DNA from 3 places in the Aminiphilus circumscriptus DSM 16581 genome. Region 2 is predicted to be linked to each of the others. Evidence: riboswitches for the same ligand, from Rfam matches in the RefSeq annotation. Region 2 holds a riboswitch; each other region holds the start of a gene.

The links. A riboswitch is a leader RNA that binds a small molecule or an ion and turns the genes downstream of it on or off. The one in region 2 is predicted to bind molybdenum cofactor.
Region 1: another riboswitch for molybdenum cofactor. It lies ahead of K349_RS0103330 (molybdopterin-dependent aldehyde oxidoreductase); the one in region 2 lies ahead of K349_RS0106160 (ABC transporter substrate-binding protein).
Region 3: another riboswitch for molybdenum cofactor. It lies ahead of K349_RS18510 (radical SAM protein); the one in region 2 lies ahead of K349_RS0106160 (ABC transporter substrate-binding protein).

Annotation. Positions count from the first base shown of each region.
Region 1 is NZ_JAFY01000002.1:565,977-575,622, forward strand. Features, by position in the region: gene K349_RS0103320 (pyridine nucleotide-disulfide oxidoreductase/dicluster-binding protein) at 1-405, opposite strand, end outside; gene K349_RS0103330 (molybdopterin-dependent aldehyde oxidoreductase) at 685-3,414, opposite strand; molybdenum cofactor riboswitch at 3,631-3,751, opposite strand; gene K349_RS0103340 (GlcG/HbpS family heme-binding protein) at 3,863-4,300, opposite strand; gene pruA (L-glutamate gamma-semialdehyde dehydrogenase) at 4,756-6,372, opposite strand; gene K349_RS17735 (thermonuclease family protein) at 6,594-7,418, opposite strand; gene K349_RS0103360 (Rossmann-like domain-containing protein) at 7,415-8,284, opposite strand; gene rsmG (16S rRNA (guanine(527)-N(7))-methyltransferase RsmG) at 8,964-9,629, shown strand; gene K349_RS0103370 (ParA family protein) at 9,637-9,646, shown strand, end outside.
Region 2 is NZ_JAFY01000002.1:1,174,378-1,184,023, forward strand. Features, by position in the region: gene K349_RS19460 (hypothetical protein) at 1-94, shown strand, start outside; gene K349_RS16580 (permease) at 94-756, shown strand; gene K349_RS0106140 (iron-containing alcohol dehydrogenase) at 786-1,943, opposite strand; gene K349_RS0106145 (PhzF family isomerase) at 2,123-3,052, opposite strand; gene K349_RS0106150 (SAM hydrolase/SAM-dependent halogenase family protein) at 3,102-4,019, opposite strand; molybdenum cofactor riboswitch at 4,287-4,406, shown strand; gene K349_RS0106160 (ABC transporter substrate-binding protein) at 4,621-5,478, shown strand; gene K349_RS0106165 (ABC transporter substrate-binding protein) at 5,516-6,382, shown strand; gene K349_RS0106170 (ABC transporter permease) at 6,571-7,266, shown strand; gene K349_RS18585 (ATP-binding cassette domain-containing protein) at 7,263-8,342, shown strand; gene K349_RS0106180 (ABC transporter ATP-binding protein) at 8,456-9,247, opposite strand; gene K349_RS0106185 (FecCD family ABC transporter permease) at 9,247-9,646, opposite strand, start outside.
Region 3 is NZ_JAFY01000002.1:620,664-630,309, forward strand. Features, by position in the region: gene gyrB (DNA topoisomerase (ATP-hydrolyzing) subunit B) at 1-31, opposite strand, end outside; gene K349_RS0103605 (hypothetical protein) at 38-244, opposite strand; gene K349_RS0103610 (STAS domain-containing protein) at 422-724, opposite strand; gene K349_RS17750 (methyl-accepting chemotaxis protein) at 756-3,137, opposite strand; gene K349_RS0103620 (ATP-binding protein) at 3,199-3,612, opposite strand; gene K349_RS0103625 (MoaD/ThiS family protein) at 3,758-4,021, opposite strand; gene K349_RS0103630 (aldehyde ferredoxin oxidoreductase family protein) at 4,052-5,848, opposite strand; gene K349_RS18510 (radical SAM protein) at 6,024-7,145, opposite strand; molybdenum cofactor riboswitch at 7,214-7,324, opposite strand; gene K349_RS16265 (Hsp20/alpha crystallin family protein) at 7,769-8,197, shown strand; gene aroF (3-deoxy-7-phosphoheptulonate synthase) at 9,128-9,646, shown strand, end outside.

The DNA of each region.
Region 1 (9,646 bases), 610 kb from region 2:
CAGAAGGACCCGATACCCCTTCTTGGCCAGTTCACAGGCGCAGACCAGCGAGGAAAGGCCGCCTCCGAGCACGGTGACGGTTTTGCCTTTGGCAGGAAGGCGCAGGGGCGGTGCGGCGGGGCTTGTCCTTTCGAGACAGGCCCGCTCCAGCCGGCCGAGTTCCACTGCTCCCCCCGTTTCGGCCCGAATACAGGCGCTCTGGCAGGGGTGGTCGCAGATTCGCCCCAAAATGTCCGGTAAGGACATGGTCTTTGCCAGGATCTTTCGGGCTTCGTCGAAGCGCTCCTGCGCCATGGCGGCACAAAAAGCCCGTGCGTCCACCTTGAGGGGGCAGGCAGTCTGACAGTAAGGGGGTTCTTCCTGAATACAGCGATGCTCCAGGTCCCTGAGCATATTCTGTTCCATGGATCGCCTCCGAAGGAAAAGACGTTTCCGACGGTTCGTCTCCCCCCGGGAAGGGCGGCGAGTTGTCGAAGAATTCCAGAAAATGCGGGTTCGAAGGCGTTCTGGATTCGCGACAAACACGGCCATTGAGCCGGCAGACTACGTTCCGGGAAGAGTTTAGAAACGTTCGGGCTTCTTGGCAAACCGGTTCCGGATCGAGATCTCCGGGTTTCCGGAAGAGCCGTTCCCCCGCTTTCTCGCTCAGAGGAGAAGCGGGGGAACGGAGGGACGGGACCTTGTCTAGACGTGCTCTCCCCCCAGACCCGCGAGAATTTTTTCCGGGCGGGCGGGAAGCCGATGGACCCGTACGCCGCAGGCGTTGTAGATGGCATTGCCGATGGCGGCGTGGGGACTCGAGAGAGGAAGCTCCCCCACTCCTGCCGCGCCGAAGGGGCCGAACTCGCGCGGATAGTTCTCGAAGTAGACGATCTCGATGTTGTCCGGAATGTCCTTCGCGAAGGGAAAGCCAGCACCGAGGAGCGTGGAGTGCTTCTTGATATCCTCGAAATCCTCGGAAAGAGCGAGGCCGATTCCCTGAGCGATGCCGCCGTAGATCTGTCCGTCCGTGACGAGCCGATTGTTCACCTTGCCGATGTCCGCCATGAGGGTCATCTTGTCCACGGTGACCTTACCGGTCTCGGTGTTCACCGACACCTCGGCGAGGAAGACGCCGTACATGTAAACCACGAAAGGTTTTCCCTGTCCCTTTTCATCGCAGGCCACGCCGGGAACGGTGAATTTTCCCACGTATTTCACGGGTTTTCCCGCTGCGATAGCCTCCGCGTAGGTCATGCAGGTGCCATCGGCCTTACGGAGCCCCGCCACCATTTCCGTGCAGGCCACGCGAATGGCGTTCCCCGTGAGCACCTGCTGACGTGAGCCGCCGGAAGGACCTGAATTGGGTGTTTGCGACGTGTCGGGCCAGGTGAAGCGCAGCCGGTCCGGGGTGATGCCCAAGGGGCGCAGTGCCTCGTGGGCGGTGCCAATGGCGCCCATGTCCGCTCCCTGACCGTGATCCTCCCAGGCGGAGACGATGGTGACGGTGTCGTCGGGATTGAGCACCGCCCAGGCCTCGGAGCTGTCCGGTCCGTCGAGCCCGCAGCCGTAGCAGGCCATGGCGAGGCCGACACCTTTCTTGATTGTGTCGGTGGATTCCTTCTCCGCCTTTTTCTTCGCCGCCTCGTACCGGGGTTTCAGTGCCTCGAGCATTTCTGGATAGCTGAAGACCTCCGGTTCCTGACCGCTGGGGTTCGTCGCGCCGGGGCGGTAGCAGTTTTTGAAGCGAATCTCCCAGGGATCCATGCCGAGTTTCTCCGCCAGTTCATCCATGAGAAGTTCCGACGAGTAGAGGGACTGGGGAGAGCCGTAGGCGCGGAAGGCGGAGCCCCAGGCGTGGTTTGTGCACACCGTGCGTCCTGTCCCTTTGATGTTGGGAATATTATAGCCCGCGCCCATGAACTGGGCGCCTCGAAGGGTGAGCAGGTCGCCGAACTCGGAATAGGGGCCGTGGTCCACGTTGTAGTCCGTCTCCATGGCGAGAAGTCGGCCCTCTTTGTCGGCGGCGTACTTGATGTTCACGAAGAAGGGCGAACGCTTCCCCGTGTAGGTCATGTGCTGAAAGTAGGTGTACCGGAGGAAGCAGGGTTTTCCCGTGGCGAGGGTGGCCGCGCCGACCAGGGCTTCCATGGTGGGGCTGAACTTGTAGCCGAAGGTGCCTCCCATGGGGTTCGACACGAGGGCGATCTTGTCGGGTTCCACGCCGAGCCCTGGGGCGATCATGTAGAGGTGCAGATGGGCGCCGATAGTCTTGGAGTGGATCTTGAGAATTCCGTCGTCCGTCATGTAGGCGAAGCCCACATCGGGCTCGATGGTCATGTGGGGTTGTCTTCCCACGTAGAAATCGTCCTCCACGGTGACGGCGGCCGTTTCGAAGATCGGTCCCGTGGGGTCGCCCTTCTCCAGGTTCTGAATGTAGTAGATGTTGGGCGTGCCGGGGTGAATTTCCAGGGCGTCCTCCGCCATGGCTGCGGGGGCGCTCATGTAGGCGGGAAGGATCTCCAGGTCCACCTTGACCTTCTCCGCCGCCGCGCAGGCATTCTCGTAGGTGTCGGCGCAGACGATGGCGATGGCATCGCCGAACTGGAAGACCTTTTCGTCGCAGAGAATGGGCCGGTCCCAGCCGTCTCCCTTGTTGGTCGGGAACGTGATGAGTCCCGTGATGCGGTTCTTCCCCTTCACGTCCTTGTGGGTGACCACCTTGTAGACGCCGGGCATCTTCTCCGCCTCGGACGTGTCGATGCCCCGGATGTTCGCGTGGCTCACCGTGGCCTGCACGAGCGCGAGCTGCAGCGTCTCCTCCGGAAGTTTCAATCCGAGGTCCGCGCCGTAATCGAGCGTTCCCGTGGCCTTCGCCACCGCGGTGGGGCGTGGATAGGTGCCGCCCCAGATACGGCCGTTCTCGGGGAGGCGGTATTCCAGCTCGCTCTCGCTCATTTCGCCACGAAGTACCTTCGCCGCGGCCATCACGGCATCGACGATGGGGATGTACCCCGTGCAGCGACAGGCGTTCCGGTTCACGTGGAACCACTCCCGGACCTCTTCCCGGGTCGGCTTGGGATTTTGGTCGAGAAGTGCCTTTGCGGAGACGATGAAGCCGGGCGTGCAGAAGCCGCACTGGGCTGCGCCGAACTTGACCCAAGCCTTCTGGAGGGGATGCAGCTTTTCCGGTGTGCCGATGCCTTCGACGGTGGTCACGCAATCCCCTTCGGTGATTCTGTTGATTTTGAACACGCAGGAACGAATCAGTTTCCCGTTGAGAATGACATTGCAGGAGCCGCAATGTCCCGTTCCGCATCCCACTTTGGTTCCCGTGAGACCGAGCTGTTCCCGCAATACCTTCGCCAGGGTGTCCTCCCCATCGACAATGACATTGCGCTCCACGCCGTTGACGAAGAAACGTTTCTGAATCACCGTTCTTCAACCTCCCTTGAACTCTTTTTTGTGTGTCCTGTAATTTCCCGGCTCACTCGTGCGCTCTCGTTCTGTTTCATGGGATTGGCGCAGAAGATGCGTTGCGCTTCCATTCCCCGCCTTTTCACGCCCGTCGCTTTGGTGACATGTCCTTCTTTCATCACCTCCAAACAAAAAGGGACTGCCCGTGCGCAAAGATGGCAGTCCCGAAAGAAGAACATTCTTCTCCGCCTTCCTTGCCAAACACGGGAGGCGTGTCCGTTTCCAGACACACCCTAACGGCTGCATGCCGTGAGATCGCTCTTGTAGGCGATGCAGCTCGGAAGGTTTCTTTATTTTCGGTTGTAATACCTGATACCGAGCGAAAGGGTCCGCTTATGTCCCTTTCAGTCTGATTCTCCGAAACGGAAAGAGAACTTTCTCCCGCTCCGGGAATTCAGCGGTCGGCTTACTTGAGAAGAATCGCCGCTCCTGCGTCGGCGCAACGCTCGTCCTCGTCGATGGTGCCGCCGCTGACGCCGATGGCGCCGACGATGACTCCGTCCTTGTTCTTCAGAGGAACGCCGCCGGCGAAAATAATGACGCCGTCGTTGGACACTTCGATGCCGTAGAGAGGACCATCGGGGAGAGATGCGGCGCCGAGCTGTCGGGTGGTCATGTTGAAGAAGCGAGCGGTCTTTGCCTTCTTGATGGAAATGTCCACGCTGCCGATGAACGCACCGTCTTGGCGGGCGAAGGCTTTCAGGTTGGCCCCAGCATCCACCACGGCAATGTTCATGGGCACGCCCTGGGCGACTGCGTCGGCCAGGGCGGCCTCAAGGACCATCTGGGCCTGCTTCAGGGTGAGATCTCCGGGAAGTTGAAGCTTGGAAACATCCACAGCCATCGTTGTTCTCCTCCTTTGTGAATGGAAAAACTCATGGAACTGCAAATATTTTCCTGTGAATGAAGAATTCTGTCAAGTGATTTTGAGAAGAGACGGTTTTCTTTTGAAGATGTATATTGTGCACGAAATCAAAGGGTGGCAAGATATTGATGCAAAACGTCAATATACAATCAAATAAAAAGAATTTTTCGAGATTTTTATCCTAAAAAAAGAACAAAACTGGACAAAAGAGTTCCCGTCTCGAAGAGTCCTTTGAACAACGCTTTGGAGTGGGCGCCGTTTTCGAATTTTGAAGAAGGATGCGTTTCTTGGGCGGAAAGAGCGGCGTACCAGTTCACCGGCCATGGAGCAGATGCGGATTCGCGTGCGCTCCTCTGCGGAGGAAGAGGTTTTTTGTGGACGAACCCACCCTGAGTACGCGTCTGAAGACGTGGCGTGCCCGGGGTGGGAGAAGGTCATCCCAGAAAGGGGCGTCTCCAGTTCGTGGCGGGAACGGTGGTCTCCTTGATGTTCCGGGGTGAGAGCCACCGGGTGAGATTGTTCCAGAATCCCGCCTTGTCGTTCGTCCCGGAATGACGAGATCCTCCGAAGGGCTGACGCCCCACCACGGCTCCCGTGGGCTTGTCGTTGATATAGAAATTGCCCGCGGCGTGCCGGAGGAGACATTCCGCCGTGGCGATGGCGGCGCGGTCCCCGGCGAAAACAGCCCCCGTGAGAGCGTATTCCGTGGTGACGTCGCAGAGGCGGAGCGTCTCCTCGTAGGCGTCGTCGGGGTAGACGTAGACGGTGATCACGGGACCGAAGATTTCCTCGGTCATGAGCTTCCCTCGTGGATTGGACGTGCGGATAACCGTGGGTTCCACAAACCATCCCTTCCGGTTGTCGCAGCCGCCTCCCAGGAGAAGTGTGTATTCCTCGGGATGGTTCCGGGCGTAGTCGAGATAGCCCTTGATCTTGCGGAATGCCTCCTCGTCGATGACGGCTCCCATGGCATTGCCCAGGTCCTCCACGGGGCCCATGGAGATGAGGGGAACCTCTCTCCGGAGGTACTCCTCCACGCTGCCCCAGAGGCTCTCGGGAATATAGGCCCGGGAAGCGGCGGAACATTTCTGTCCCTGCAGTTCGAATCCGCCGCGCAGGAGATTCGCTCCCAGGGCAATGGGGTCCGCCGACGCGTGGGCGAAGATGAAATCCTTTCCTCCGGTCTCCCCCACCACGCGGGGGAAAGAGCGATAGGATTCGACGGAAGAGCCGATGGTCTGCCACAGGGTGAGAAAGGTCGCATAGCTTCCGGTGAAATGGAGACCGCTCAGGAAAGGGTGGCGCAGGACCGTGGCTCCGTCGGCGCTGGAGAAGGGGACGTAGTTCACCACTCCCGGCGGCAGTCCCGCCTCGAGGAGGAGTTCCATGATGAGATAGTTTGCGTAAAGGACACTCTTCGCGGGTTTCCAGAGGACGACGTTGCCGCACATGGCGGGGGCCGTCGGCAGATTTCCCGCGATGGAATAGAAGTTGAAAGGGGTGACAGCGACGATGAACCCTTCCAGGGGACGCCAGTCGAAACGGTTGATCTCCATCCGTCCTTGAAGGGGCTGCTCCTGATAGATCTCGTGGAGGTAGAAGACGTTGAAGCGCCAGAAATCCACGAGTTCCGCGAGATCGATCTCCGCCTCGAAGGGTGTTTTGGAGAGATTGGTCATGATGGCGGCGATGTGCTCGGTGCGCCGCACCGTGGCGAGCATGTCCGCGGCACGTTGAAAAACCGCCGCTCGTTGATACCATGGTGTGGTGGACCAATCTCTCCATGCTTCGAGAGCGTTCTCCACAGCGGCCTCGAGTTCCCTCGGTCCTGCGAGATGCGCGTTTCCCAGAAAACGTGTCGCATCGTGGGGAACGCGAAGCGGAATCGTTTTGCCGGTGTACACTTTTTCCCCACCAATGAGACAGGGCAACTCCCGGGGTGTTTTCCTCACTCGTTCCAGTTCCGCGAGCAGGCGTTCCCGCTCGGGGGAACCAGGGCCATAGGTCACAAGAGCATCCGCGTCGTTTTTGGGACGATCCATTTTCCACATGGAACTCTTCCTCCTTTATGCACAGATTCCACCAGGGGTGTGGATATGTGGATAAGAAATGTGGATATCTATGGAGAAAAGAGCCTTCGAGAGGCTGTCGTTACCGAATTGTCACGCCCAACGATGCCTGTGGAAAAAGAAGTCAAAAGAAGAATGCGTCATCATGTTGTTTCTTTGTAGGGGTATGTTTTTCGAGAAAAATGCCGAAAAAAGCACAGATGTTATGGGCTCAAAGTCACGATCTGAGTGGGATCTCTGAGAATGATTTCCGCTCCTTCCCGTCCTGTTTGGACCTTTCCCATCAAGACCAATTTACCCGAGGCAAGCATGTCCAGAGAGGGGAGGTGCGGTCTGTCACTTTCGTAGACTACTATTGCCGTGTGTCCTTTCTTTTCGAGGAGAAGAGAGCGCGTTCCCTTCTTTTCCACTCTTGCCGTGCGGAACTCCAGCGTGACGAAGCAGCCTGCGAGAGTGGGCAGCTCCGCCCAGATCTGTTCTCCCGTGAAATGTCGCCCCGCGGCGGCGTTCCAGAGACCACGTCGCTGTTCTCGGGCTTCCCGAAAGGCGTCGCGAATGCGCTCCACATAACGGACGTTGGGTGGCAGGGTGAACGGCATGGCCACTCCTCGCCGAACGAGTTCCTCATTGACGAGCACTTCGCCGTCAGGTCCTTCGGTCCACACATAGGCGAGGAGGCGGTTATAACGGTCCCGGCGTTCCACGTCCTCTTCCAGTCGGACTTTTTTCCCCAGGACGAGGTTTTTGTTTTCCAACGCGGCGATCCTTCCGAGTTCCTCTTCTCCGCGGGTGGGATGGTGCAGCTCCGGCGTGTCGATGAGGAGGTAACGAACTTTCTCGCTTTTTCCATCCTCGGTGGTGACGACGATGGTGTCTCCGTCGATAACCTCTGTGACAAGGCCGAGAGAGGCGTCTCCTCTGTCAAAAAAATGAACGGTCGCGACGAGAAGTGCGAGGAGAAGCGCTGAGAGTGATTTCACCTTGCGACGGTTTCGCAGGATGTTTGACGGCATGGTGCTTCTTTTCACGGAGCAGGCCCTCCTCTCGGAGGAAAGCTCGTTTCGTTCTTCACCGCTTCCTGCCTTGTCTCTGTCTGTGACGCGTGAGGGTTGTCGCTTCTTTCCGGAGGAAAGGGAAGAAGCGACGACGAAGACGTGGAAAGAAGAGAATGGAGGCGCCAGAGTACGGAAGGACAGGACAAGGGATTTCCTCCTGCCTCGATATATGTGAGAATGGAAGGAAAGTCTCTTTTGGACCAGGAGGGGAGGAGGAGGTGTGTAATGCCCGCCTCCACCAGCACTTCCGGCGACCAGGGAATTCCAGGACCCTGAAGGATGCATCCTTCCATGGACTTGAACGTGGGCATGAGAGAGAGAATCTGTCTGTCCCGAAGCGCTTCGGCGCTGATCCATGCCCAGGAGCACGATCCGGCGAGGTGCGCTCCCGACCAGGCGGGAAAGACATCGGGAGCGGAGTGAAGGTCGTCGAAGATTGCCAGGCTCCATCCCCACTCCCGAAGAAGCGGAACCAGTTCCGCATCATAACCAAGGAGCGCCACCTTTCCCCCTCGCGGAAGGAACCGGAGTGTTTCGAGAGGAAAACCCTCTTTCGGAGGAGGAAGCAGCGCCGCCGCCGCCGCGGATGCCGCGGCGAACTCCTGAGGAAAGGGCGAGACGAGCAGTTCCGCCAATCCCTGGGCGCTCTGGCGGAGAAGGTTCTCCGTATGGGAGTGGATACTGCGGAGCACTTCGTGGCCGGGCAATGGAACAGTGCCGATGCCGCATCGCCCGTCCCGGAGAAGCACACAGCTTCCGTGCCATCCGAGAACGAGTCGTTCCACGACGCCGTCGGGAATGCTGCGGATGTGGTCGAGGATCTTCTCGTACAGTCGCATGAGGTCCTCCCTCTCGTGATGGGGGCTTTTGGCTGAACGCCCACATCATCCCGTGGTTCCTATGGTACCGTATTTTTCGAAAAAGACACGGGCAAAACCTTGAAAAATCTCCGGGTAAGTTCCATTGCGCTTCTCGTGAACGACCTCCTCTTGAAGGATGAGAAAGGTCCGTCATTAAGGTGAAACGAAGGCCGATCTTCGTCGCAGATGCGAAGACACCTTGGGAAACAAACGATCTTCTCGATTCCTCATCTTACGTCGTTGATGATTACGTCGTTGATGAAGCGTGTAACCCTTCCTTCATACATAGAACGGAGCAAAATGCTCACACGAAATGCTCATACGAGGAGAACGGCGTCATCGCGGCGGTTTTTGCCTCACCACTTTTGAAATGGGTGTGTGCAATGTCGGCGCACGCGATGTTGCGCGCTCAGAAGTCCTTGAAAGACGGATTTTTGAGGAAAAAAAGCGCATCGGGGAATCGTCGTGAAAAGCTAGGGAAGCCCTGAATAAAGACCTTTTGCTTTCCCTTGACTCGGGTCGCATTAGGCTCTGCGAGGCGCCCTGCGGGGCTGAAGCAGTCTTATTCAGAGATTCCCTAAAAAATCGAACACGCCCTCCTTTTTTTTCGAGAAGACTCGCGTCCTGAGGATGGAGAAAAACGAAAGGGGTTCCGAGCATGATCGTGTTGGATGAGAAACAGGAAGCCCTGCTGCGCCGCTATGTCTCCCTTCTTGTGGAGGCAAACTCCCGAGCCCGGTTGATTGGCCCTTCCGATCCGGAGATCATCTGGTCGGAACATGTTCTGGACTGCCTTGCCACGGTGGATGTTCTTCCCCGGGAGAGAGGACTGGTTCTTGACCTGGGCTCGGGAGGAGGATTGCCGGGGATGATTTGGGCCGTATGCCGTCCGGATCTTCAGGTCGTACTCTGTGACAGCGTTCGGAAAAAAGCGGAACAGCTGCGCCTTATGGTGGCATTCCTCGGTCTGGAGAACGTTCGGGTCGAGGCGGTTCGTTCGGAAGAACTGGCCGCACGGGAGCGCGAAACGTTCCTTCTGGTGGGTGCGAGGGCGCTGAGTCATCTCGGGACGGTTGCCGAATTGTGTGCCCCTCTCGTGCAAGTGGGTGGGAGTGTTCTCGCCATGAAAGGACCGGGTGTTGAGAAGGAGCTGGCGGAAATTCGAAATCCCTGGGCCTTGCTCGGTCTGGCATCTCCGGAGATGATGTCCTATGAACTGAACGGCAAATCACGGTATCTCGTCCTGCTGCGCAAGAATGCGGCATGTCCTTCCGCCATTCCACGAAGACCCGGAATGGCGGAGAAGCACCCCTGGTGGAGGTGAATGATTCGTGCGAGTTT
Region 2 (9,646 bases):
GATCTTCGGGCGCAAGGCCGCGGTCGCGAGAAACGCCCTGGCCTACCTCTGGTCCTTCGTGGCGGGTTACGTCGTCTTCTGGGCGGTGCGCTGATGGTGGCGTCTCCGGTTCGGGGCATGCGGGAGGAGCAGCGGCGGCAGGAACAGCCGAAACAGGGGAAAGCCGGCTCGGAATGGGCGCAGGGTCCGTCCGGAAACGGGAAGATCCCTGCGCCGGGAGGCGGTTGGAAGAGCGGGCTCCCCGCGTTCGGCGTCGCCCTCGCGCTTTTGGGCGGCCTTTTCTTTCTGAACCCGGCCCAGGGAAGAGAGGTGGCCCGGCTCTGGAAGGAAAGTACCTACACCGTCCTCGGTCTTCTGCCTCCGGTGTTTCTGCTCCTCGGGCTCTTTGACAGTTGGGTGTCCCGGGAACGGATCATTCCCCTGCTCGGGGAGGGATCCGGCATCCGGGGCGGCGTGCTCGCCACACTTCTGGGCGCCCTCGCTGCGGGACCGCTGTACCTCTCTTTTCCCATCGCGGAGGTGATGCTCGTCAAGGGAGCGAGCCTTCGGAACGTCTTCGTCTTCGTCGGGGCATGGTCCACCATGAAAATCCCCATGTTTCTCTTCGAGGTGGGGAGCCTCGGGGGGCGCTTCGCCGTGGTGCGCTACGCCGTCTCCCTCGTGGGGATCGTGCTCATCGCGAAAGGCACGGAACTCTTTCTCGGAAAGGAAGAACGCCGATTCCTCCTGGCGCGGTACTACGAGACGGAGGCGTGAGGAAGTCGGCGTTCTTTTCTGTCTCGTGCCTACCGCATCATCGAGTGGAGCAGCGTCAGGTAGTCCTCTTTCGTCATCGGCCTGGGATTGCTGCGGTTGCTTCCGTTCTGCGCGGAGTAGGCGGCGATGGTCTCCAGGTCTTCCTTTTTGACGCCCAGGGAGGCGAAGGATGGAAGGCCTACTTCCTCGGCCAGGTGTGCCACGTGCGTCACAGCTTTTCGAGCGCCTTCCTCGTCGGTCGCGAAGGAATATCCCATGGCGGCGGCGATCCGGGCGTACTTTTTTGTGCAGTAGGGCAGATTGAACTCCATCACCGGGGCGAGCGCCACGGCGTTGCACATGCCGTGGGGTGCGTCGTAGAGGCCGCCCAGTGCTTCGGCAAGGCAGTGCACCGCCGCCACGTCGGAGTGGGAGAAGGAGATGCCCGCCAGAACGCTTCCCATGAGCATGTCCGTCCGGGCCTCCATGTCGTCGGTTCCGGAGCGGACGGCCCTCGGCAGGGAGGCCGTGATCATCTCGATGGCGTGCAGGGCGCAGGCGTCCGCGATGGGCTCCGCGGGCAGGGCGGTGAACCCCTCGATGGCGTGGGTCAGTGCATCCATGCCGGTGGCGGCGGTGAGCATCTTCGGCATGGACGCGGTCAGCCCGGGATCGCACAGGGCGACCTTCGCCGCGATCCGGGGATGTCTGATGCTGAACTTGAACTTGTCCGTCGTGTCGGTGATGACCGAGCTGAAGGTCACTTCGCTGCCGGTTCCCGAAGTGGTGGGAATGGCGACCAGGGGCAGCGTTTCTCCTGTGACCGCGTTCCGCCCCTCGTAGTCCCGTATTTTTCCTCCGTGGGTTGCCACGATGCTCATGCCCTTGGCGCAGTCGATGGGGCTTCCGCCTCCGACGGCGAGAAGGCAGTCCGAGCCGAACGCTCTGGCGGCTGCGGCGCCCTCCATGACGTTCCTGTCCTTGGGGTTCGGTTCCACCGCGCTGAAGACCTCGAAAGAAATCCCCTCTTTTTCGAGAGCCCTGATGATTGGTGTGAGAATCCCCGCGTCGATCACGCCGCGGTCCGTAACGAGAAGCGGACGCTTTTTCCCCAGCTCTTGCAGCACCGTGGCGATGGTGGCGGAAACACCAGCGCCGAATTCGATCCGCGTGGGAAGCTCGAAGCTGAAGCTGTTCCTGATGTCCAAGAGAACCCCCTCCTTTCCTGTCTTCTGTGTCTGCCTTTGTCCCCAGCCCTGTTCCTTTGGGGGCCGCTTTCCTCACCCGCCGCATCCGGCTGGATGCGGCGGGTGAACATTCGGGTCGGTGCCGGCTCAGGTTCAGGTGCCGGTGTTCCGCCGCGGCCTCTCCGTTGTGTGCCGTTTCCTCACCGGGGAACGTCCGCCGATGTCGGAACGGAAAGGGTGGTTTTGAACACGATCACCGCTTCCCCCCGGATTTTCACCGTCTCCGGTTCGCCGTTTCGGACGCGCACTTCCACGTGCACTTTTCCGGGGCGACCGATCTTCTCGCCCTGAAAACCTGTGAAACGCAAGGTTCCATCGTCCCCGGGCCGGGCTAGCCCGAAACGGACCAGGTAGCCTCCGAGCGGCCCATGGGCGTTTCCCGTGACGGGGTCCTCGGCCACGCCGATCGCCGGGGCGAACATCCTTCCCTCCGTGAGAATGCCCTCCCGGGCAGTGTCTAAGGTGAACAGGAAATAGCCGTTGCAGCCGATCCGCTTGCTGAGGGCCGTGAGTCCCGCATTGTCGGGTTCGAGTGCGTTCAGCGTTTTCGCGCTTTTCAGGCAGACCATCACCTTGGAGTGGCCGGTGGAGGCGATCCGCACGGGACATCGGGGGTCCATGTCGTCGGCCGCAAGGTGCAGGGAGGTGAGAAGCGCGTCCGTATTCTCTTTTTGCAGCGGCTCGGAGAGCTCGAATTTTCCCTGGGTCATGGAGACGGTGTAATCCTTTCCGTCGTCGCAAGCTTCCACGGGCAGGATGCCCACCCCGGTCTTGATGCGGAGGACCCGGCCGCCCAGATTTGTCTCCTTCGCCTTGGCGTAGAGGGCGGCGATGGTGGCGTGGCCGCAGACGGGAACCTCCGTCGTGGGGGTGAAGTAGCGCAGGTGCCCGTCGCACGTATTGTCCGGAGGGGACAGGAAAAAGGCGGTCTCCGAATTGTTCAGCTCCCGGGCGATCCGCTGCATGGCGTCGTCGGAAAGTCCGTCCGCGTTGGTGATCACTCCGGCGGGATTGCCTGCAAAGGGGGTTCTCGTGAAGGAGTCGATCTGGTAGAGCGTGTAGGTTTTCATGGGTGTTTTCCTTTCTCGCGTTCCTGGATGTGGGGCAGAGGGCGCCGCGCTATTCCGCGGGCTTCACCGACACGGACCACTCCGGTCCGGAGGCGATGCCGAAGGTTCCGGCAAAGCTGTCCATGTTGAGGGCCAGGGACAGCTCCATGAGGCTGTTGTAGAAGAGCAGCGGCTCTCCCTCGGGGACGTCGCCGAAGGTGTTCACGTAGGGGATGTTTCCCTTGAACACTTCCTTTCCCTCGCGGTAAATCGTCACTTCGTATTTTTTCCCGAACTCGGGTTTGAGTGTGTCGAAGAGAGGCTTGCCGATGTTGGTCCACACGTTTCCGTATTGGATGTCGAGCACGGGAATCGTTCCCAGCGCCGTCCCGTTCCGGATCTCCGCCCTCTGGTAGGGGATGCGTACCAGGTCGCCCTCGACAAGAGGCCCCACTTCCTCGAAGGTGAGTTGCCCCGAGGCGAGCCTGGCCCCCACATACGCGAAGAGGTCGCGACCGAGGAACGTGTAGGACTGCTCCGATCCCGGCAGCCGGTGTTCCGCTTCATCGATGAGGCGCACTGCGTCGATGCCCGTCCGCTCCTCGACGATGGTGAGCGTTCCGTTGTCCGGCGTGACGATGTAACGGCCGTCCTTCGTTTTTGCCACCACGGAGTGGCGTTCCGTCCCCACGCCGGGATCGACCACGGAGACGAACACCGTGCCCGCGGGCCAGTATCCCAGGGTCTGATACAGGCGGTAGGATGCCTCCCAGATGGAGTAGGGGGGAATCTCGTGGGTCAGGTCGAACAGGGGGAGGCCGGTGTCCACGCCGAAGGCGACGCCCTTCATGGCGGACACCGCGCCGTCCTTGAGGCCGAAGTCGGTCTGGAAGACCAGGGCGGTCTTTGTCGTCGCCGCCTCCGTGTGAGAGAGAAAAAAGACGAGGAGGAACACCGCGACGCACACGCGCTTGCGCAGTTTGTTCATGAAAAGAAGGCTCCCTTCTGCGTTGGAGATGGGGCGATCCGGTCGGCGGGGGCTCTCTCTTCCGTCGCTGCGAGAGGGGCTGTCCCCGGTCAAGTCGGCGAATCGCCACTGTTCGGTATTATCTGTCAGAGTGCCGGGAAAGGAAAGGTGCAATGTGTTTCCCACACACTCCACCGCAGGGATGACCGGCGGTTCTTCGCGGCGGGGTTGACGTGTTTTGGTCTTCTGGGTACAGTATGTACGGTTTAACTGGAACGAGAACCATTTCATCATATACACCTCCGAGTCCGTGTTCCTGTGGGAGCGATCCTATGGAAGCGGACCGAAGGGCTCCTTCGGAAACGAAGGCGCCTCCCGTGTTCGGAAAGGAGGAGATGCAGGCTTTTCGGCCTCTGCTGTCCATCCGTCCGTTGGCGGGTGGACATTTTTTGTCCCCGTCGTCGCATGGAAGGGACAGCCCCGGAAGGCGGAAAGGAAAACTGTTGCGTTTTGAGGAACGAGTCCTTTGAAACGATTTCTCGCGCTGCTTCTTTTACAGGATGGTGTTTTCCCCGTGCCGCGGCAGTAGCGGCACCTGCTCGAAAAGAAAGGATGAAACCGCATGCATCGGAGAAACGTTGCATTCCGTTTCCCGCGCTTTTCGTTCCTTTTTGTCCTCACCGTTGCTCTCGGCCTCGTGCTGGGCGGCGTCGCCGCGGCGAAGGCGCCTGTGCTGCGCATGGCCACAACCACCAGCACGGACAACACGGGACTTCTGGACTACCTGGCGCCCCTTTTTCAGCAAGCGACCGGAATCGAGCTTCAGTGGGTCGCTGTTGGAACCGGAAAGGCCATCGAGTTCGGCAAGAACGGCGACGTGGACATTCTCTTCGTCCACGATCCCGAGTCGGAGAAGGCGTTTCTGGACGGCGGCTTCGGCGTCAACCGCCGCCAGGTGATGTACAACGATTTCATCTTCATCGGTCCCAAGGAAGATCCGGCGAAGATACAGGGACTTTCCGCCGCGGAGGCCCTCAAGGTCATCGCTGCGAAGAAGGCGGTCTTCACGAGTCGCGCCGACAAATCGGGCACGCACATGAAGGAACTTGCCCTCTGGCAAGAGGCCGGAATCGACGTTCCCGACAAGGAACCCTGGTACATCCAGGTTGGACAGGGCATGATCCAGACCATCAACATCGCCGCCGAGCGGAACGGCTACACCCTCACCGACCGGGGCACCTTCATCAAGTACGAGGAGAACCACAAGGGCAATCCTCCCCTGGTGATCCTCTCCGAGGGTGACAAGGCCCTGCGGAACCAGTACAGCGTCATCGCCGTCAATCCCGCGAAGTGGAGCGACGCCCGCTACGACCTGGCGGTGAAGTTCATCGACTGGATCGTCTCTCCCGAGACGCAGAAGGTCATCGCGGAGTTCAAACTTTCCGGGAAGCAGCTTTTCTTCCCCAACGCGGGAGAATAGTCCCGGCAGAAGGAAAGCACGAAAGGAGTCCTTGAGAATGATTCGTCTACAGACGTGGAACAAGCGCCTTGCACTTCTTCTCTTCGTCGTGGCCGTCTCGGTGTTTGTCGCGCTTCCCGCCAGTGCGGCAAAGGAAGTGCGGCTCTCCAGCACCATCGGCCCCATCGACGCGGGCATCGTGAAGGTTTTCGCAGACACCTTCGAGAAGAAGACGGGGATCAAGGTCGTCTTCGAGGGGGCAGGAACGGGAGCGACCCTCGAAAAGGCCAAGACGGGGAACTTCGACATGGTCATGGTCCATGCCCGGAAGCTGGAGGACAAGTTCATCGCGGACGGGTTCGGCATCGACCGGCGGGATGTGATGTACAATGATTTCGTCATCCTCGGCCCCAAGGAAGACCCCGCGGGTGTGCGTGGAATGAAAGATGCCGCCGAGGCGTTCAAGAAGATCGCCGCTGCGGGTGCGCCTTTCGTGACCCGGGGGGACAATTCGGGAACCCACGTGAAGGAAATGGAAATCTGGGAAAAGGCGGGCATGAAGCCCGAGGGCGACTGGTACATCCTCTACGAGATCGGCAAGGCGGGCAACAAGGCCACCACGGAGTTTGCCAACCGCCGGAACGCCTATGTCCTCATGGACCGTGCCACGGTACTTACCCTGGGGAAGAGCATTTCCCTCGAGGTGCTCGTGGAGGGAGATCCCTTCCTGTTCAACTACATCGCCGTGATCCGGGTGAATCCCGACAAATTCCCCGGCCTGAACGTGGCGGAGGCATTGGCCTTCACGGACTGGCTCTGCGGTGACGAAGCCCAGAGCATCATTAAGGAATTCGGCGTGGACAAGTACGGGCAGCCGCTCTTCTTCCCCAATTCCGACGAGTGGAAGGCGAAGCATCCCCAGTAGACCTTCCTGGGGGTGGTGGTCCCGGTTTTTCCGAACGTGTCGGATCGCCGGCGGGGGCCGTTTCCTCTGCCGGCGATCCGTTTTCAGAGGTGAAAAAAACTCTTCTTCATGGCGTCACGTGTACCGAGGGGCGGGAGGATCGTCTTTCCCGCGAGGTGTTTCCATCATTCCGTCTGGAGGGAGTCTCCATGGACTATATCGCTGAAGGTGTTCTGCAGGCTCTGTCGCTCCTTCTTGCCGGCGACGAGGAGACCTGGGACGCCATTTTCACCACGATGAAGCTCTCGTCCCTCTCCATCGCAGCCAGTCTCGCCCTGGGCATCCCTCTGGGTTTTCTTCTGGGGTACGCGGAGTTTCCGGGGAAAAAGATCTGCCGCGCCGTGGTGGACACGCTCCTCGCCCTGCCCACGGTGGTCGTCGGGCTGCTCGTCTACGCCTTCATTTCTCGGAGGGGCCCCCTGGGGGAACTGGGACTCCTTTTCACGCTTCCCGGTGTCGCCATCGGACAGGTGATCCTCGCGCTTCCCGTGGTGGTGGCCATGACGGCCACCGCGGTGGAGAGTCTGGACCGGCGCCTTTCCCTTACACTGCTCACGCTGGGGGCGGGGCGGAGTCAGCTCGCCCTGGCGAGCCTGCTCGAATCCCGCTACGGCGTGCTCCTCGCGGCGGCGAGCGCCTATGGACGCATCATCTCCGAGGTGGGGGTCTCCATGATGATCGGAGGCAACATCAAGTGGCACACCCGGACCATCACCACCGCCATCACCCTCGAGACGGGAAAGGGGGAGTTCGCCATGGGGGTGGCCCTCGGGCTGGTTCTCCTCCTGGTGGCCTTTCTGGTGAACGGGTCCGCGTCGTTGCTGCGAAGGAGGGGGCGCGCATGACCGGAGACGCCCTCTACGAGGTCCGGAATCTCAAACGCGCCTACGGCACGCAAACTGTGCTCGACGTGGCGCATCTGGTCATTCCCGAGCGGAGCGTCGTGGGCTTCGTCGGTCCCAACGGCAGCGGCAAGAGCACGCTTCTCCGGATCCTCGCCTTTCTCGATCCGCCGAGCGGCGGTTCCCTGTCGTTCGGAGGGCGGATGTTCTGGAACGGCGGCGACGGCGACGCGGAGGGGCCGAGAAGCGAGATGGCCCTGGAGAATGCCCGGAGCGAGGTCACGCTGCTCCTGCAGGAACCCTACCTCCTGAAGCGAAGCGTCTTCGAGAACGTGGCCTACGGGCTGCGGGTCCGGGGCGGCCTCTCCGGGGAGGAGATGCGCGAAAGGGTCTTTGGAGGATTGGAGGCTGTGGGGCTCGACCCCGAGCGATTCGCCTCCCGCGCCTGGTATCAGCTTTCGGGAGGCGAGGCCCAAAGGGTGGCCCTGGCGTCGCGCCTCGTGCTGCGTCCCCGGGCATTGCTGCTCGACGAGCCCACGGCGAGCGTGGACGTGCAGAGTGCGGCGCGCATCAAGGAAGCGGCGCTGCGCGCACGGGACGAATGGGGAACCACCCTTGTGGTGGTGAGCCACGACATCCTCTGGCTGAACGAGGTGGCCGACGAGGTGGTCCATTTCTACGGAGGTAAGATCGTCGGCGTCGGCCCGGAGAACCTGGTCTCTGGCCCCTGGGAGGAAGAGGCGGGAGGGATGGTGCTCCGTCGCCTGACGGACGGTCAGATCCTGCGTGCGGCCCGCCCCTCCGGAGGCGTTTCTGCGGACGCGGTGGCCGCGGTGGATCCGGGTTCGCTTCTCCTCGCCCTCTCCCTTCCCGAGGGTATTTCCGCCCGCAATGCGCTTCGCTGTTCCGTCGCCCAAATGCTCTACGAAAACGGCACCGGACGGGTTCTCGTCAAGGTTGTCGCGGGTGGGCTCTCCCTCACGGCTCGGCTCACCGCTGAAGCCGTGCGCGAGCTGGGGCTTCATCCCGGCCAGGAGGTCCTGACCATCGTCAAGGCCACGGCCTTCCGCTGGCTCTGAGCGCACGTGCAGGGGGTGGCGCGGAGGGAACGCGTGCTTGTCCGGGCGGAGCGTTTTCCTGTAAGGAAGGGACGAGCGTCACTGCGAGCGTGTGCGCGTGCGCAGCGGCACTTCTATTTTCCACTTCGCAGGGGAACGCAGCCCTTGGTTTCTCCCGAGGGATCGGCGACGATGCGAACCGCTACACCGTAGGTGTCCAGAATTGCCTGTTCGGTGATCACCCTTTCGGGTGATGCGGGAGGCGAGAGGTGTCCCTCTTTCAGGATGGCCGCGGTGGTTCCCGCAAGGAAGGCCTGCTCCGGTGCGTGAGTGGACATGAGCACCGCCATTCCCTCGCCGGCGAGGCGTCGCAGAATCTCCAGAAACCGGATCTGGTTTCCGAAATCCAGATGGGTCGTGGGTTCGTCGAGGAGAAGAATCCGCGGTTCCTGAGAAAGCACCGAGGCGAGGAGCACGAGCTGGCGTTCCCCGCCGCTGATTTCCGTGTAGGGTTTTGCCGCCAGGGAAGAGATGCCGAGGCGCTCCAGCGCGGCCCAGGCGATGCGGCGGTCTCGGAAGCCGGGTTTGCCGAGATAGGAAAGGTGGGGCGTGCGCCCCATGAGCACCACGTCGAGCACCGCGTAGGGAAAGGACGGAACGTGGTGCTGGGGAACGTAGGCCACGTGTCGTGCGAATTCCCGGCGGGACAGGTGTGCTGTCGGGGTCTCCCCGAGGTGGACGCTTCCCTCCCGGAGCGGAAGAAAGCCGGCGATGCATTTCAAGAGCGTGGACTTTCCCGTGCCGTTCGGCCCCAGAAGACAGAACACCGCTCCCGGCTCCAGGGAGAAACTCACGTTCCGGAAGATCCACCGGAACTCGTCGCCGTGCCCGTAGGCGAAGGCCGCGTTCCGCACCTCCAGGCGCATCACCATCCCACCTTTTTCCGTGAGAGCATCCAGGCGAAGAGCGGTGCGCCCACAAGGGCGGTGAGAATTCCGAGGGGGATCTCCATTGCCGTGGCCGCCCGGGCGCAGTTGTCCACCAGAAGGAGAAAGGTGCTGCCCAGGGCGAGGCAGGCGGGAAGAAGCCTCCGATGGTCCGGTCCTACGAGGATGCGCCCCACGTGGGGGATGACGAGCCCCACCCAGCCGATGATTCCGGAGAGGCAGACCGACGAGGCCGTGACAAGGGTGCAGATCGTGAGGATCATTGCCCGCTCCCTTCCGGCGTTCACGCCCATGGCCTTGGCCTCCTCGTCCCCCATGGAGAGAATGTTCAGGCGCCACCCGAGCAGGAGCAGCAGGAGCGTTCCGCCACCGATGAAG
Region 3 (9,646 bases), 550 kb from region 2:
ACTGCTGTGCCGCTTCCGTTGCCGCGCTCATGCCGCGCTACCTCCTCGAAAAATGGGAAGCCTTGGCTGCGAGGGCCGCTTCCCGAACGAAATTCCGATGCCGTTTCGCCAGGGTCCTGGGAGTGAAGCCCGTGGCCATGACGGTTCCATCCCGGAGAACAACGGCGGTCTCGCCCTCGTCGCGCACAAGAGCCACCACGCGACCCAGATGGATCAGGTCGTCCCCTTCGAGAGGAAGAAACATGTTCACCGCCTCCTCGGAATGGAGAGAAAGGAAAAATGCACAACTGGAGATGTTTCTCCATAGATTATAGCAAAAAACAAGCCCCATCACCGAAGGCGGGGTGTTTTCTCCCGCATCCGGTGATGGGGCGTCGGATCGTTTCAGTCCGATGGGTGTTCGGAGTAGCGTTGTTCTCGTTCAGGAGATGGTGAAGACCTTGGTGAGGCGCGTGAGTTCGAAGAGTTCCTGCACGGTGCCGTGCAGGCCTCTGATGGTCACGCCGCCTCCGCGCTGAACGCAGCGCTTGTGGATGGAAATGAGCACTCCCATGCCGGAGCTGTCGATGTACTCGAGGCCCGACAAGTCCACCACGACGTTCTTGCCGTCGTTTCCCAGGGCTTCAAGGGCTTTCTCCCGCAGTTGGGAGGCATCCTCCACGTACATGTGTCCCGAGACGGAAATGTGAATGCCTGAAGTGTCCTTGTGAACGGTAAGCTTCATCTGTGCATTCCTCCCTGGTGGTGCCTCGTGGTTATGCCCTCCGGGCATGTCGGCGAATGAGTCGGTTCAACAGTGCGATGACCTTTTCCGAGTGCTGTTCCAGGTTGCGCAGGGCCTTTCGCGCTCCGGAAAGATCCCCTTCCTGGTAGGCCGCGGCCGCTTCCGCCGCGGCAATGTGCACGGCCTTATGGGGTTCGTCGAGAGCGGTGAAAAGCGGGTCCGCAGCGAGTTCCTGTCCCGGGCCGAAATACCAGGTGCCGAGGAGGCAGTGCCGATGGGAGGTGACATCCTCGGGGCGCACCGTTTCAAGTCCCTCGAGCATATACTGGATGCGCATCTTCCAGAGAAGGTGATCCGATTTGGCTCTCTGGAGAATCTGTTCGGAGGTGAGGGCGGACGTGTCCGTCTCCACCTTGAAGCGGGCCGTTCCCTCGTGAAGTCCCTGGGCCAGGGCGGCCACCTCTTCCGCGGCGGTGGAAACGGTCTCGATGGCCGCGGTGGTCTGTTCTGTCGCGGAGGCCACCTGGTGAGCGTGATCGTTGGTCTTCTCCATGATGGAAGCCATGCTGTCGATGATCTCCACGATCTTCTCCGACGTGGCCACCTCCTCGCCGGCGACGTTGAGGATCTGGCGCACGCTCTCCACCGTGGAGGTCACGGCGCCGAGGATCTGTTCCAGTGCGTCGCCGCTTCGGCGGATCTGATCCGCTCCCAGGTCCGCCTCGCCGGAACTCTTCTCCATGGAATGCACGGCAAGGGTCGCCTCGTGGCCCACCTTGACGATGTTCGTGGTCACGTCGGCGGCTCCGCGGTTGGATTCCTCGGCGAGCTTGCGCACTTCTTCGGCGACGACGGCGAAGCCGCGCCCCGCCTCACCCGCCCGGGACGCCTCGATGGCGGCGTTCAGGGCGAGAAGGTTTGTCTGCTTTGCGATGCCCGTGATCGTGCCTGCGATGGTCTGGATCTGCTGCGTATAGCCGTTGAGGGTGGTGATGACCTCCCGCGTCTCCCGAACCTGGTCACGGAGGTTGCCCATGAGATGTACCGCCTCGTCCACGGTGGCCTGCCCCTGTCTGGCGGTGCCCATGGTGACGTCGGACTTTTCCAGAGCGTGCTCCGCCTGGGTCCGAGATATCTGGAGGAGCGACGAGAGTTCCAGGAGATCCTTGGAAGCCTGAATGACCGAGGCCTCGCCCTTATTCACGCCCTCCGCCACGTCGGCAATGCTCCGGCTGATATGTTCCGCCGTGGCGGAGACCTGCTCCAGCGACGCGGCCATTTCCTCCGATGAGGCGGACATTTCCTCCACGGCTTTCTTGATCATTCCCACGAGCCGGCTTTGGTGATGGATCATGAGGTTGAAGGAGGCGTACAGTTCGCCGATTTCGTCGTTTGTGTCCACGATGCCCCGTACCGTGAGATCTCCTCCTCCCGCGGCGGCCATGAGGCGCTGGAGTGTCCTGATGGGGCGCACGAATCCGGCGACGCTGCAAAAGATGACGCCCCCGGAGACAAGCAGAATCGCCAGGGATGCGAGCCCTACCCGGAGGATGGCGGCAGTCCTGGCATTCTCGTAGGACGTGGTGGGAAGTGCCGCCTGGACGACGCCGAGAGGTTTGCCGTCGGGACCGGTGAGCGGTGCAGTACAACTGAGGAAAGAGGTGCCCCCAAGCGTGAGGTGTCCCCGGAGAGTGCTCCCCTCGGAAAGAGCGCGTGCCTCGGGCGTTCCCTCCGCGAAGGTCATCGAAGGGGGGATCGCTCCGTCTCCAAAGGTGGAGGCCACGATCTCCTTGCCAAGGGAGAGGGCGAACTCCACGCCGAAGAGGCGCTTCGCCTCTTTCACAAGGCTGTTGCTGCTCGCCACGATTCCCGTGGAAAGCGCTCCCACAAGGTTACCCGACTCGTCCCGAAGGGGAACCCCAGCGCGCACGGAGAGACGCACGACCTTCCCTTCCTCCAGAAAGGCTCCGGAGCGCCCCTGCATCGCTTCCCGGATATTCGCCTGCCCGGCGATGCTGTCGTCCGGGGCGGGACGTTTCTCCGGCTCGTGGGCGCGGACGAGAACCTTCCCCTGGGGGTCCGTGACCACCAGATATTCCATGCCGCTCGCCTTGAGGAGGAACACTGCCCGGTCACGCACCTCCTCGAAGGTGCCCGACGCGACGGCGCGCACGAGGACGGGATCGGCTGCCATCAGCGAGGCCGTTTCGAGGGCGTGCGTCTTCTTGTTCTCGAGAAAGGCGAGGAAGCGCAGGGCATTGCGTTCCGCCCTGCCTGCCGTCTCGTCGTACATGGAGGAGGTCGTGGTGCCGATGGCGAGAGCGGCGACGGCGGCGACGGCGACGACGAGGAGGAGGAGAAAGCCGAGGGAGAATTTCCACTGCAGGCGTTTCAGAATCTTCTTCATGAACATGACCGATGTCACCTCCGAAAGTCTCTCGCGGGGCGCTGTCCTAGGATCTGCGCTGTCTGTGTCATGTGGAGGAGCGGCGTTTTCGCAGCGTCACCTCGTTTCCGGCGGCACTGAACGTGACCTCGTCGGCGCAGTGGGCCATGATGTGAAGTCCGCGTCCCGATTCCTTCAGCGCCAGCGCCTCGTGAAGGAGAAATTCTTTCGGGCTCTGGGGAAAACCAGGCCCCTGATCGCGCACGACGACCAGCACATCCGCATCCGTCCATTCCACGATGAGCGTGACCAGATGAAGAACGCCATTTCTTCGACCGTGAAAGAGGGCGTTGTTCACGGCCTCGTTCACGGCGACGAAGAGCAGCATGCCCTCTTCGGGGAAAAGTCTGTTCAGCAATGCAAGGAGTTCCTCTCTCAGGGGAGCGAACGCCTCAAGGGTATTGAATGTGTAGGTTCTTCGGCGGAATTCGTCTCTCGTCATTCTCCCCTCACTCCGTCCGGTGTGTCTATGGACAGAATTATAACAAAATAATAACAAAGATGTGGAAAGTGAACAGAAAAGGGCGGCGGCATGCGCCGTCGCCCCTAGAGACGGGGAGCGGAGTCGCCTCCGGCGTCTCTCAATCTCAGCCTCCGCCCACCACGGGGAAGATGGAGATTTCGTCGCCATCCTTGAGAGGCGTGTCGCCGCCTCCCGTGTGGGCGATGTGGCGGCCGTTCACGAGAACGATGAGTTCTCCCGAGACGTCGTCCCCTTCGAGGACTTTCGTGCGGAACGCGTCGCCGTACCGGTCGGCCAGGACGTGCAGAAGAGTTTTTACGGACGGAGCCGGAGGGAGCTCGATCTGCCGCTCCTTCGTCATGTCCCGGATCAGACTGAAGAACGTCACTCGTATCAAGGGGAGCCCGCCCTTTTCAGTTCAGAGGGAAAGCCCGAGTTCGGCGAGCTTCTCCTTCGTGGGAATGCCCTGGGCATCCCATCCTCGGAGCGTGTAATACTCGGGGATGATTTCTTTCACCCGGCTCAGTTTGCCCTTTGCGGGGCCCTCGGGAATGGGTTCTTCCAGGAGGCGTTTCGGCAGCGTGTCGTCCTTGGCAGGGTCCAGACCCTCCCGGAGGTTGAAGAGACGCTCCAGGTTCCAGATGCGGTCGCCGCAGGCCATGATCTCCTCGGTGGTTCGCTCCAGCCCCGTCACGTTCCGGAGGATCGTCGCGTAGTCGTCGGCGCCGAGGGCGAAGGAGGTGAAGAGGCACATGCCCGTGGAGTCGATGACGGCGGTGAGATCGTGGAAGATCTTGCCCCACTGGGCCTTGCCCTCGATCTCCCAGGGATCGAGCTTCTGGGGTACGCCAAGGACTTCCGGCGAGATGAGGTAGCCCCGAACATGGCAGGCGCCGCGGTTGCTCACCGCATAGGTGAGGCCGATCCCCTGGACGCCTCGGGGGTCATAGGCGGGAAGCTCCTGTTTTTTCACGGAGATGGAGAACTCGGGATGGCCGAAGGCCTCGCAGAGGCGGTAGCTTCCCAGGGCGAGCTTCTTGCCGAGTCCTTGGGCGCGGCCCATCTTCTCGACCCAGTACAGAAGTGCCTCTTCCGAGCCGAACCGGAGCGCCGGGCCGCCTTCGAGTTCCGCCTCGGGAAGATGGCCCTTCTCGTAGAGTTCCATGGCGGCGGCGATGGTGGTTCCCGCGCTGATCGTATCCAACCCGAGTTTGTTGCAGAGGAAATTCGCCTTGATGATCGCGGGGAGTTCCTCGATGCCGCAGTCACCGCCGAAGCACCAGATGGACTCGTACTCGGGGCCCTCGCCCTCGAGATCGTCCACTTTCGTCACCCGTCCGCAGGCGATGGGGCAGGCGAAACAGCCGCGCTTTCCCGTGAGGTATTTCTCCGCCAGGGTCTCTCCGGCCTGTTTCTCCGCCTCGGTCATGTAAGCGCTCTGGAAGTTCTTGTAGGGATAGCTGCCGATCCCGTTCACCACGTTCACGAGCACCGCCGTGCCGTAGGTGGGAAGCCCCTGGCCGGTGACGCCGTGTTCCTTGATCTTCTGCATGACGCCACGAAGAGTTTCCTTGAGCGCCTCCGGAGCGGCTGGGGTCACGGTGCCCGAGCCCCGGACGACCACGGCCTTGAGATTTTTGGATCCCATGACGGCTCCCACGCCGCTCCGTCCGGCGGCGCGGTGCTTGTCGTTCATCACGCAGGCGATGAGGGAGAGTTGTTCTCCCGCGGGGCCGATGCAGGCCACCTTGGCCTTGTCGTCCCCCACCGCTTGGATGAGCGCGTCCGTGGTGACGTCCACGTCCTTGCCCCAGAGTTCCGACGCGTCCCGGAGTTCCACCGTGTCGTCCTTGATCCAGAGGTACGCGGGCTTTTCGGCCTTGCCCTCCAGGACGAGATAGGCATAGCCCGCCCGGGCTAGTTCGGCTCCCCAGAACCCCCCGCTGTTGCTCGAGGCGATGAGCCCCGTGAGAGGGCTTTTGGTGACGACCATATAGCGTCCTCCCGTAGGAACGTTGGTGCCGCTCAGGGGGCCGAGGGCGAAGACGAGCTTGTTCTCCGGAGAAAGGGGATCGACCTTCGGCGTCAGCTCCTCGTAAAGGAGGCGCGTGGCGTATCCTCTGCCGCCGATGAAATCCTTCAGCCACTCCTGGCGGAGTTCCTCGCGCGCGATGGTTCCCGTGGAAAGGTTCACTCGCAGCAATGCCTTGGACATGTTCCCACTCCTTCCCTGCCTCACTCTTCCGCCTTTTGGGGCGGAACTGTTTTCCCTGGGTCTTTCGAGCATCTCTCGTCTCTTGCAGCTCTTCATTTCGGGGGCCTTCACTCTCGTTCCTGTCTGTGGGGATACGATTTCTTCTCGTTCTCAGCTCTTCTGTCGCGCCACCTCCTCAGGGGCACCGCACGAGATTGCGGTCCCAGAGACAGTCGCTGCATGCCGGAGAATCACCCCAGCAGTCACTCTCGGTGGTTTTGGGATATTCGCACACGGGAAGCAGGTGGCAGTCCAGGCAGGAGGCGTAGAGAGCCCGCCGGAGGCGCCACCGGAAACTTACGTAGCGCTCGTCGTCCCAGATCGCTGGGAGGGAACGTTCTTTCAGGGAACCGAAGGAGGCGGCCACCACGCTCTTTTCTCGCCCAAGGACCCATTCGGGATAGGTGTGGGCCAGCCGGTAGCAGGGCACCACGGCGCCGTCGGAACGGATCACGGCGCTTTCGGAGCGCACGAAATTGCAGTGCTTTTCCGAGGAAAGGGCGAATCTTGGCAGCAGGGCCGTCACGCCCGCCCGTTGACAGGCGACGAAAATCTTCCGCTGAAGTCGCGCCTCCTCCTCCAGGGAGAGGGGATAGAGGACGAGTTGCGTCAATTCTTTCGTCAGGGGAACGAGATTGCTCATGGAGAGCACCGTCACTCCCACGGAGGAGAGCGTTGCGGGGATATCCGCCGCATGGTCCACATTGGATCTGGTGAGGACGAAGGCGGCACGGAGTTCCGGAAGCAAACGCCCGGCGCGTTTTTTCTCTTCCTGGAGCATGCGGAACGTTTCCAGATGTGCCGCCGCCAGGGTCTCCCGCCCGGGAAGGAGCGCCTGTTCCGCCTCGAAGGAAATGTCCACCGCGTCCACGCCGAGCGCCACCAGTTCGCGGGCCATCTCCCGGGTCACGAGCGTTCCGTTTGTGGTGAGGGAGACGCGCAGGCCCCGCGCCTTGGCGCAGCGTACCGCGTCGAGAAAGCGCGGATGCACCAGTGGTTCTCCGAGTCCGGCGAAGTGAAAGGTCTCCAGGTGGGGAAAATCGCCGACGGACTGAAGAAGATTTTCGTAGACGTTCCAGTCCAGATCACCCTCGCCGTCCTTCCGGAAGAGGCGGAAGCACATGGGGCAAAACAGATTGCACCGGGAGCTCAGCTCGAGATAGAGCTTCCGGAGACGTCGGTCCCGTGGAATGAAGATGATGCTGTCTTCCAGAGAAAATCGGGCCCCCGACGTGGAGTCCATGGGGAAATCGTTCACGCGTTCCTCCTCTTTTTTCTCTCGCTCTTTTTGCGCCTTGGACGGGGGATGGAAACGCGAGAAGGGAGGCCCTCGAGGGCCTCCCTTCTTTGCGAATCCGGCAGGCGGAAAGATTACTCCTTCCACCCATTGCCCGTAGCGCCTCGGAGAGGTGCGACGGGTCGAAGGTGCGTTTATTCTGCTTGGGATCTCTTGCTCATGCGAACAATTTATTTTATTTGGAAAGCATAGCATGTCTTCCCTTTCCTGACAAGATGATGGAAGCCGGAAGCGTGGATATCATTTTTTTGCAGAGGAGCTGCGGCGTCATTTCGGAAAGCTCCGAAAGAACGGGTTTTCTCAATCCGGAACGTGCATTTCCAGTGCGTTCCGGATTGAGGAGTCGTGCCGTGAAATGCCTACCGTGTTTTATCGTTGAAGCCGTCAAAAAAGAAAAAAGAACGCGATTTCTCGAGGAAAGATTCGAATATGACGATCTATTTTTCGGAGAAGAGTGATGGCGATCTTTTTTGACCAAAACTGATATTTGACTAATACTAACCTTTTGACTATCCTTTGACCATCACGAGGGAAAACCGCCGGAAATCCGGCGAACAATACGAGAACGAAGGAGGAGGAGCACCATGAAAAATCTTGTACGGTATTCCAGACCAGCGCCCATGAGTCTCATGCCCGAGGTTGACGAGTTCTTCAGGAGTTTTTCGGATCTCTTCAATGCGGCGAACACGTCCCTGCCGGTGGAGATGTACGAAGAGAACGGCGAAGTGGTCGTTTCCTTGGATGTGCCGGGAATCGATCCCGACAAGATCGAGGTTCGGGCTTTTCCCGATCGGCTCCTCGTCCGGTCGAGCCAGGAGACGGCGGAGGAGTGCCCCGAAGGACGGACCTACCACTGTCGGAAACGGGCGACGAAGGTCAACTACAGCATTGCCGTGCCCGCAGAGGTGGATCCCGAAAAGGTGCGGGCTTCCGTGAAGAACGGCGTCATGACAATCCGTCTTGCCCGGAAGGAGCGCGACGAGGGGCGGGTTGTGGAAATCAAAAACGAGTGACGGAGGAATGTGCCGAGAGAGGGGCGACGCACGCCCCTCTCTCTTTGTCCTTCCGGAAATGACCTGGTATTTCATGAGCCGGGGGTTTCCGGGACCGTTCGGGTGGGTGGTGCGCACGAAAAGGCCGGGGTATTCCTCCGGCCTTTTCGCGTTTCTGGAAGGATTTGGAAGGATTGGAAGAAGTGGCACGCAGCGGTTGTGCCGAATCTGTCCTCGCGCTTTATGGATTCAGGGGGACGAGCCCCTCTTGCGGAATGGTGACGCTACCGAGGATACACCGTCATCGCAAGAGCCGCCTCTGGAGAAATCCCGAAACGATGCTCCGTAAAAGGGCTGGAAGCACGGGAACGTCGAGTTCGTCCGAGGTGTGGAGCACCAGCGCCTCAGAGGGTGCCGTATCTTCATCCGGAAACCGTGACGGGTCTTTTTCGGACCGCCGGCGGCATGTGAGGAGGTGTCCCTGGATGACAATTTCGCAACACCCACTTGACATGTTGGGAAGAAGCGTGTAAAGTGCTCCACAACACAAAAATCCGAGTTGAAGGGAGGCAGGGCGATGCGTTCTCAGAACAAAGAAGTGTTCATGCAGAGGAACAGTTCTTCCGGGAACGACGCGCAGTGCCTCCGGAGTGCGGTATCTTCTCTTCCTGACTCCCGATATTATTACGTGTTCTCCTTTACCAGCGGCCAGTGGCGGTATTACGCCAGTGGCCCTTCGCATTTGGGAACACCGATATTCGGCAGACCGGGGGCAGAAAGCGTATTCTCGGGAGGAGGACGGAAGGGCCGGGTGGCCTGAAACGTCGAAGATCCTCCGAAAGCAACCGGGAAGAGGTAAAGAAGGCAAGGCCGGATTCGGGTTCCCACCGAATCCGGCCTTTTTCGTTTTCCCCTTCGGGGGAGAGAGCTTTTCGAGGAGGTGCTCGAACGATGATGATTCTGGAAGTGGACCGCAGCTGCCCCAAGGGAGACATGGCACGAATGATCCAGCGCGCGGAGGAGCGCGGGTGCTACGCTCGGCTCGTTCCCTGCGAGGACGTGTACTTCATTCTCGTGGACGCCCGCGTGGAGGAGATGGCGAGCCTCGCCGCCGATACTCGGGTGCGTCGCGTGGTGGAGACGAAGAGTTCCTTTCCGCTGGCGAGCCGGGATCTCTGGAGCGGCACCCGCCCCGTGGAAGTCGCGCCGGGGATCTCCGTGGGCGGGAGCGGTGCGGTGGTCATGGCCGGTCCCTGCTCGGTGGAGAGCCGGGAGCAGATCCTGGAGACCGCCTTCGCCGTGAAGGACTCCGGCGCGGCGATTCTGCGGGGCGGGGCGTTCAAGCCCCGGTCTAACCCCTACTCCTTCCAGGGCATGGGCAACGAGGGCATCCGTCTGCTCTGCGAGGCCCGGAAGGAGACGGGGCTTCCTCTGGTGACGGAGGTCATGGAGGCCGAATCGGTGGGGCTG